Regions from separate parts of the Nocardioides sp. NPDC006273 genome, predicted to be linked through region 1. Evidence: riboswitches for the same ligand, from Rfam matches in the RefSeq annotation. Region 1 holds a riboswitch; the other holds the start of a gene.
What was found. A riboswitch is a leader RNA that binds a small molecule or an ion and turns the genes downstream of it on or off. The one in region 1 is predicted to bind glycine.

Region 1 (4,205 bases):
GGAAGGGGTCCTGGGCGCCGGCTCCGGAGGCCAGGTCGCGATAGAGCAGCGGCGCCCGGCGCGGGACCCGCAGACCACCAGGAAGTACGCCGTCGGTGACCGGGTCACGGTCGCAGCCGGCCTGCACGCAGTCCGCCATCACCTGCCAGATCTCCAGGAGACCGGCGCGGACCTCGGCCTGGGTACGCCAGGTGAGCTCGTTGGCGAGCATGAGGTCGGATACCCGGAACCCCTCGCGCTCGCAGGTGCTGAGCAGCTCGGCACCGGTGGTGAACGGAAACCGGACACGCGAGCTGTCGGGAACGACCCGCGCGGCGCCCGAGGCGTGCTCGTCGACCACGAAGCCACCGCCGACGGAGTAGTAGGTCCGCTCGCGGCGTACCTGGCCTGAGGCGTCGTAGGCGGTGAACACCATGCCGTTGGGATGGTCCGGCAGGCTCTTGCGCCGATGCATCACCAGGTCGGTGTCGACGGCGAAGCGGATCGGACGGTGGCCGCCGAGCGTCAGCTCGCCGCGCTCACGGATCGCCGCCACCCGCGCCGACGAGCTGCGGGTGTCGACGGTCGCCGGCTCCTCGCCCTCGAGGCCGAGGAGCACTGCTCCGGCCGAGCCGTGGCCGTGACCGGTCGCGCCGAGCGACCCGAACAGCTCGGCCTTCACTCGCGTCACCTCTTCCAGCTGACCGTCTTCGACGAGGCCGTCGACGAAGGTCTTCGCGGCCCGCATCGGTCCGACGGTGTGCGAGGAGGACGGGCCGATCCCGATCGAGTACAGGTCGAACGTGCTCAAGGTGATCGCCACGACCGGGGCCCGGGCACCGCTGAGGTCAGCGGTCACGTCAGTTCACTCCTCGATCAAAGCGTCGTAGGCAGCGGCGTCGAGCAGGTCGGGAGCGTTCGAGATGCGCATCTCGAAGAGCCAGCCGGCACCGAACGGGTCGCTGTTGATCAGCGCCGGGTCGTCGACGACGGCAGAGTTGATCGCGAGCACCTCGCCGTCGGCGGGCGCGAAGAGGTCGCTGACCGACTTGGTCGACTCCAGCTCACCGCAGCTCTCTCCCCCGGTGATCTTGGCGCCCACCTCGGGCAGCTCGACGAAGACGATGTCACCCAGCGCCTCGGTGGCGAAGGCGGTGACACCGACGCGCGCGACCTCGTCGCGGGTCTCGATCCACTCGTGCTCGGCGGTGTAGGACAGGTGGGTCGGGTTGCTCATGGCGGTGCTCATCTCTTGGCTCATTTCTTGGAGTAGAAGGGAAGGTCGACGATCTCGGCGTCCTCGTGGCTGCCGCGTACGACGACCTGGACCTTGGTGCCGGTGACGGCGAGCTCGGGCCTGACGTAGGCCATCGCGATGGGTCGGCCCAGCGTCGGCGACGGGGAGCCGCTGGTCACGACGCCGATCTCGTCGCCGGAGGCGGGATCGACGACGGCGTAGCCGGCCCGCGGCGACCGGCGACCGGTGGCCACGAGACCGACGAGCGTGCTGCGCGGGCCCTCTTCACGGCGCGCGGCCAAGGCGGCGTCGCCGACGAAGCCGTCGGGCTTGTCGAAGGAGACCACGCGGCCGAGGTTGGCTTCGAAGGGCGTCGTCTCGCGGCTCAGCTCGTGACCGTAGAGCGGCATGCCCGCCTCGAGCCGGAGGGTGTCGCGGCAGGCGAGGCCGGCGGGGATCAGCCCGTGCGGCTCCCCGGCCACGGTGATCGCCTCCCAGACGGCGGCGGCCGAAGAGGGCGCGCAGTAGACCTCGAACCCGTCCTCCCCGGTGTAACCGGTGCGCGCGAGCAGGACGTCGGTCCCGACGATCGTGCCGGCGTCGATGGCGTAGTAACGCAGGGACGGTACGTCCAGCTCTGTCACCGCCGCGACGATCGCCGACGAGGCCGGCCCCTGGACCGCGATCAGCGCCCACTCCGCGGAGGCGTCACGGACGACGGCGTCGTACCCGTCAGCCCGCTCGATCAGAGCCGGCGCGACCACATGGACGTTGCTCGCGTTGGCGACGACCAGGTAGCGCTCCTCCTCGAGCCGGTAGACGACCAGGTCGTCGATGATGCCGCCGTCCTCGGCGCAGATCATGGAGTAGCGGGCGCGACCGAGGCCGATCTTCGACGGCCGACCGACAAGGGCGCGGTCGAGGGCCCGACCCGCCTGCGGCCCGGTCACCTCGATCTCGCCCATGTGGCTCAGGTCGAAGAGCCCGGCGGTGGTGCGTACGGCATTGTGCTCGGCGGTCTCCGAACCGTAGCGGACCGGCATGCTCCAGCCGGCGAAGTCGGTGAACGAGGCGCCGAGCGACTGGTGGATCGCATGCAGAGGGGTAGGGACAGGTGAGGTCATGTGCGGGAGGCTCCCTGATGATGGCTGCCGCTGACGCGGCGCCCGTGGACGGGTGACCTCCCCGCTCTGTCATCGCTACCTGAGAGCTTCACCGCCCCGTTGGGACGATTTGCACCGTGGGTGCAGGATCCAGCGGATCCTGTCTTTCCAGAGTTCGCCTCACCACAGCGGTCATGGGGCCTGAGAGATTCTGGGGAGGTTTGCTCCTTCGGCGCCTCACCCGGGATGGACGAGGACTCTCCCGCTGCGGTTCGAACGGCGGATGTGAAGTTGTGCGGCAAACCTAGGTCTGGCCACCTCGGCCGTCAAGATCTGGCGAGCCTCGACCCCGTTAACGGGAACTGTTCTCATCGGTCCTACGATGGCTCGATGCCACCGACCAGCGCCAGCACCCGGGTTCCCGTGGTCATCCTCACCGGCCATCTCGGGTCGGGCAAGACGACGTTGCTCAACCATCTGCTGCGCCAGCCGGGCGCGCGGGTGGGCGTGGTCGTCAACGACTTCGGCGACATCAACGTCGACGCCGGCCTCGTCACAGGTCAGGTCGACGAGCCGGCCTCGATCGCCGGGGGCTGCCTGTGCTGTCTGGACGACGCCGGCGGCCTCGATGATGCCCTCGAGAAGCTGACCCACCCGCGGCTCGCGCTCGACGCCGTCATCGTGGAGGCCAGCGGGCTCGCCGAGCCCGGCACGCTGGCCCGGCTGGTCCGCTTCAGCGGTGTCGAGCGGGTACGCCGCGGAGGACTCATCGAGGTCGTCGACGCCTCGGCCTACTTCGACACCCTCGACGACGGCCGGGGCCAGGCACCGGTCCGGTTCGCCGCGGCCACCCTGGTCGTCATCAACAAGACCGACCTGGTGCCGGCCGCCGAGCGGGACGAGGTCCTGGCGCGGATCGAGCGACGCGTGCGCGAGCACAACCCCGACGTCCAGATCGCGTACGCAGTCGGTGGCCGCATCGATCCCCGGCTCGTCTACGACGCCGCTGTGCCCGAGGACCCGCCCGACGAGCTGCCCATCGCCGCGCTGCTGCGCGAGGCGGCCGCCGACCACGCGGCCCATCAGCACGCCCGGTCGGTCACCGTCACCACTGCTGGCACCGTCGAGCCCGCTCGGCTGCTCGACCTGCTCGAGGACCCGCCGGCTGCGGCGTACCGGGTCAAGGGGACCGTCGCCGTCGCGACCGGGCAGGGCCCGCGGAGCTATCAGGTGAACCTGGTCGGGCGCAGCGCCCATGTGGCCGCGGAGAGGCGAACGCCCAGCCGGGCGACGGAGCCCCAGAGCGAGCTGGTGGCGATCGGTCTGGACCTCGATCCCGATGCGGTCCGGCAGAGGCTCACCGATGCCCTCGCTCCCGCCGAGCGACCGAGCACCGACGGCCTCCGCCGGCTCCGCCAGCTGGTGCGCGTCAGTCTCTGACCGGTCTCTGACCAGCGCTCTCAGCCGGCTCGGCGTACGATCCGTTCCATGTCGGTGATGACCACCGAGCGCGACTCCAGTCTGACCCAGCCCTTGGCCGCGAAGTCGGCGAGCGCCTTGTTGACCGTCTCCCTGGCCGCGCCCACGAGCTGGGCGAGCTCCTCCTGGGTGAGGTCGTGACGGACGTGCACGCCCTCATCGGTGGTCTCACCGAACCGCTCGGCGAGATCCAGCAGGGCCTTCGCCACCCGGCGGGGCGCGTCGGCGAAGACCAGGTCACCGATCACGTCGTTGGCCCGGCGCAGGCGACCCGACAGCAGCGCGAGCAGTCCGCGCGTCACACCCGGCCGCCCGTCGAGCAGCCTCAGCAGGTCGTCGTGCGACAGCGAGGCGAGCTCGACCTGGTCGGTGACGGCCGTGACCGTCGAGGAACGTAGACCGGGGTC
Region 2 (4,205 bases), on a different contig from region 1:
CGGGTCAGGCCCTCGGCGCCCATCAGGCGGACGTAGGCCCACGAGATCGGCAGGATGCCCGCCGAGCCGTACGGAGCGGCCGAGATCGCGCCGATGCCCGAGCGCTTCGAGGCGTCGGGGTGCAGCGAGTGCGACGGGAGGTAGGGCGCCAGGTGGGAGCGGACCGCGACCGGACCGACGCCCGGTCCGCCGCCGCCATGCGGGATGCAGAAGGTCTTGTGCAGGTTGAGGTGGGAGACGTCGCCGCCGAACTCGCCGGGCTTGGCGTAGCCCAGGAGCGCGTTGAAGTTGGCACCGTCGATGTAGACCTGACCGCCGGCCGCGTGCACCAGCTCGCAGACCTTGGTGATGCCCTCCTCGTAGACCCCGTGGGTCGAGGGGTAGGTCACCATGATCGCGGCGACGTTCTCGCCGTGGGCGTCGAGCTTGGCCCGCAGGTCGTCGAGGTCGACGGTGCCGTCCTCGGACGACTTCACGACCTCGACCTTCATCCCGGCCATCACGGCCGAGGCGGCGTTGGTGCCGTGCGCCGAGGACGGCATCAGGCAGATCTTGCGGTGGCCCTGTCCCTGCGCGTCGAGGTAGCCACGGATCGCCATCAGGCCCGCGAACTCACCCTGCGAGCCGGCGTTCGGCTGGATCGAGACCTCGTCGTAGCCGGTCACCTCCGCCAGCCATCCCTCCAGCTCACCCACGAGGCGCGCGTAGCCGGCAGCGTCCTCAGCGGGAACGAACGGGTGCAGGTCGGCGAAGCCCGGCAGCGAGATCGGCTCCATCTCGGTGGTCGCGTTGAGCTTCATGGTGCACGAGCCGAGCGGGATCATGCCCTTGTCGAGCGCGTAGTCGCGCCCCGCCAGCTTGTGCAGATAGCGCAGCATCTGGGTCTCGCTGTGGTGGGTGTTGAAGACCTCGTGGGTGAGGTAGTCGGTGGTGCGCAGCAGAGCGTCGGGCAGCGCGCTGGCCGAGGTGCGGTCGATCTCCTCCAGGTCCATGCCCGAGACGCCGAAGGCGTTGAGCACGGCCGACAGCGTCGAGCGGGTGGTCGCCTCCGAGGTGGAGATGCCGACGGTGTCGGCGTCCACCAGACGAAGGTGTACGCCGAAGCGGCGCGCGGCGGTGACGACGTCGGCCGCCCGCCCGGGCACGGTGACCCCCAGCGTGTCGAAGAACGTCTCCGAGACCAGCGGGAGACCGGCCGACCGGAGCGCGGCCGCCAGCACAGCGGCGTAGCGGTGGGTGCGGGTCGCGATCGTCCGTAGCCCCGCGGGGCCGTGGTAGACGGCGTACATCGAAGCGCCGACGGCCAGCAGCACCTGCGCGGTGCAGATGTTGGAGGTCGCCTTCTCCCGGCGGATGTGCTGCTCACGGGTCTGCAGGGCGAGGCGGTACGCAGGTCGCCCCTCGGCGTCGACGGAGACGCCGACCAGGCGACCGGGCAGGTGCCGCTCGATCCCCTCGTGGACGGCCATGTAACCGGCGTGCGGGCCGCCGTAGAAGAGCGGGATGCCGAAGCGCTGGGTGGAGCCGACGACGACGTCGGCGCCGAGCGTGCCGGGCGCCTCCAGGACGGTCAGCGCGAGCAGGTCGGCAGCGACCACCGCGAGCGCGCCGCGCTCGTGGGCGGCATCGATGACCGGCTTCAGGTCGGGCACCCGACCGGAGGCGCCGGGGTACTGCACCAGCACGCCGATCAGATCACCCTCGGGCAGGCCCTCGGAGAGGTCGGCCACGACGACCTCGAGGCCCATCGCCTCGGCGCGCACCTTGACGACCTCGATCGACTGCGGCAGGGCGTCGGCGTCGATGACGAACGGAGCACTGCCATTCTTCTGGGCGACCTTCCGGTTGGCCCGGTGCACCAGCGCCAGTGCCTCAGCGGCCGCGGTGCCCTCGTCCAGGAGCGACGAGTTCGCCACCGGCAGGCCGCTCAGGTCGCCGACCATGGTCTGGAAGTTGATCAGGGCCTCGAGGCGGCCCTGGGAGATCTCGGGCTGGTAAGGCGTGTAGGCGGTGTACCAGCTCGGGTCCTCGAGCACGTTGCGACGGATCACCGGCGGCGTCACGGTGGCGTGGTAGCCGAGCCCGATCATCGCCTCGCCGGGCTTGTTGGATGCAGCGATCTCCCTCGCCAGCGAGGCGACCTGCGCCTCGGACAGCGCGCGCGGAAGGTCGAGCGACTCGACCGACCGGATCCCGGCCGGGACGGCGGCATCCATCATCTCCGCTACCGAGTCATACCCGAGCCGCGAGAGCATGGTCTTCTCGTCGGCGGCGGAGAGCCCGACGTGGCGCTCCACGAACGGGGAGGCGGCATCGAGCTCGGACAGGGTGGGCGTGTCGGACACAGTGGCTCCTGAGGGCATCTAAGACAACTCGTAAGCCCTCCCCCTCTGTCACCGCACATGCACGGCTTCAGAGTTGCCTGGTCCGCACAGTCGTGGGTGCCTGAGAGTTTCCGGGGAGGAATTGCCCCTTCGGCGCCCCAACACGTGGGGCTCTCCCGTGCGGGATGGTCAGCAGCCCCAGCATAAAGGACGAGCCCCTGAGGCCCCGCCTTCGCGGGGCCTCAGGGGCCGGTGTCGACTGAGTCCTATCTCACCCGGCGGTGCGGGCGGCGCGCCTGGCGGCCAGCTCGTCGGACATCGAGGCGACGTGTTCGCCGTCCTCGGACGTACGCTCGCTGGGCAGCTCGGCGAGAGTCCCCTCGACCTCGCGCCAGACACCGCCGATGGCGATGCCGAAGACACCCTGTCCGCCTTGGAGCAGGTCGATGACCTCGTCGTTGCTGGTGCACTCGTAGACCGAGGCGCCGTCGCTCATCAGGGTGACGCGGGTCAGGTCGTCGGTGCCCCGCTCGCGCAGGTGCTGCACGGCGGCACGGATCTGCTGCAGCGAGATGCCGGCGTCGAGCAGACGCTTGATGACCTTGAGGATCAAGATGTCGCGGAAAGAGTAGAGCCGCTGCGTGCCCGAGCCGGTCGCGCCGCGCACGCTCGGCTCGACGAGACCGGTGCGCGCCCAGTAGTCGAGCTGGCGGTAGCTGATCCCGGCCGCGTTGCAGGCCGTCGGCCCGCGGTAACCGGTGTCGCTGGGCAGGGTCGAGACATCGTCGGTGAAGAGAAGGCCCTGCTCGTCAGCCTGCTCCGCCGCGCGTTGCGCGTCGTCGGCGCCGTCGCCGGGCTTCTGTTCGTGGTCGAACACGATGTCCTCCATCGTCTACTCCGTTGTGCGTAACTCCACTCGGGGAATGAACGGCTGCGGCGGGGGGACCACACCGTTGGAGTTACAACAGAGACAATTACAAGGTAAGCGCCGTAAGCGCCCTGGTCAAAGAACCCTCCCCGGCGTGTCGCCGCCGCTAACTCTCAAGCTCAACTTGAGGGTTAGGGTCAGTGGGACTCGAAGTCCTCGGGCGTGATCTCGTCGAGGAACTCGCGGAACTTCTCGATCTCGTCCTCCTGCTCGGCCGGGACCGCGAGGCCCGCCTCGTCGAGGACTTCGTCGGAGACCACGATCTTGGTGCCCGTACGCAGCGCCAACGCGATCGAGTCCGAGGGTCGCGCGCTCACCTCGACACCCGAGGCGAAGACCAGGTTGGCGTAGAAGACCCGGTCGGTGACCGAGGTGATCTGCACCTCGGTCAGCTCGTTGCCGGTCGCCTCCACGACGTCCTTGAGCAGGTCGTGGGTCAGCGGTCTCGGCGGCACCACACCCTGCTGGGCGAAGGCGATCGCGGTCGCCTCGACCGCGCCTATCCAGATGGGCAGGTATCGCTCACCTGCCACCTCGCGCAGCAGCACGATCGGCTGGTTGGAGGGCATCTCCACTCGGACTCCGAGCACATCGACCTCGCGCATGCGTCCACCCTACCCGGTCGCTTGAGCAGCCTCAGCGCTCGCGCAGGCCCGACTTCACCAAGGTGGCGTGCAGACGCACCGCCAGCGACGCGATCTCGCTGCCGATCTCCTCGGCCCTGCCCTGCGCTCCGGCGTTGCCGGGACGCCTCAGCGGCGCGACGATCTGCTCGATGAGACCGACCTCGCGGTCGGCGGCGGCCTTCATCCCGCGCAGATGGCGGGGCTCGATACCGAACGCGGCCAGCTCCTTGGCCGTGCGCGCGATCGTGAGGGCGTCGGTGTCGTAGTGACCGCTGCGCAGCGGAACCACCAGCGCCATCCTCTCCAGCTCACTCAGGAGCGAGTCGT

Region 2: another riboswitch for glycine. It lies ahead of gcvP (aminomethyl-transferring glycine dehydrogenase); the one in region 1 lies ahead of gcvT (glycine cleavage system aminomethyltransferase GcvT).

Annotation. Positions count from the first base shown of each region.
Region 1 is NZ_JBEXSD010000067.1:3,829-8,033, reverse strand. It holds gene ABZZ22_RS22955 (L-serine ammonia-lyase) at 1-802, opposite strand, end outside; gene gcvH (glycine cleavage system protein GcvH) at 845-1,216, opposite strand; gene gcvT (glycine cleavage system aminomethyltransferase GcvT) at 1,237-2,340, opposite strand; glycine riboswitch at 2,499-2,594, opposite strand; gene ABZZ22_RS22940 (CobW family GTP-binding protein) at 2,710-3,759, shown strand; gene ABZZ22_RS22935 (Crp/Fnr family transcriptional regulator) at 3,780-4,205, opposite strand, start outside.
Region 2 is NZ_JBEXSD010000074.1:9,529-13,733, reverse strand. It holds gene gcvP (aminomethyl-transferring glycine dehydrogenase) at 1-2,345, opposite strand, end outside; glycine riboswitch at 2,423-2,513, opposite strand; gene ABZZ22_RS23835 (MerR family transcriptional regulator) at 2,596-3,213, opposite strand; gene ABZZ22_RS23830 (bifunctional nuclease family protein) at 3,390-3,857, opposite strand; gene ABZZ22_RS23825 (MerR family transcriptional regulator) at 3,889-4,205, opposite strand, start outside.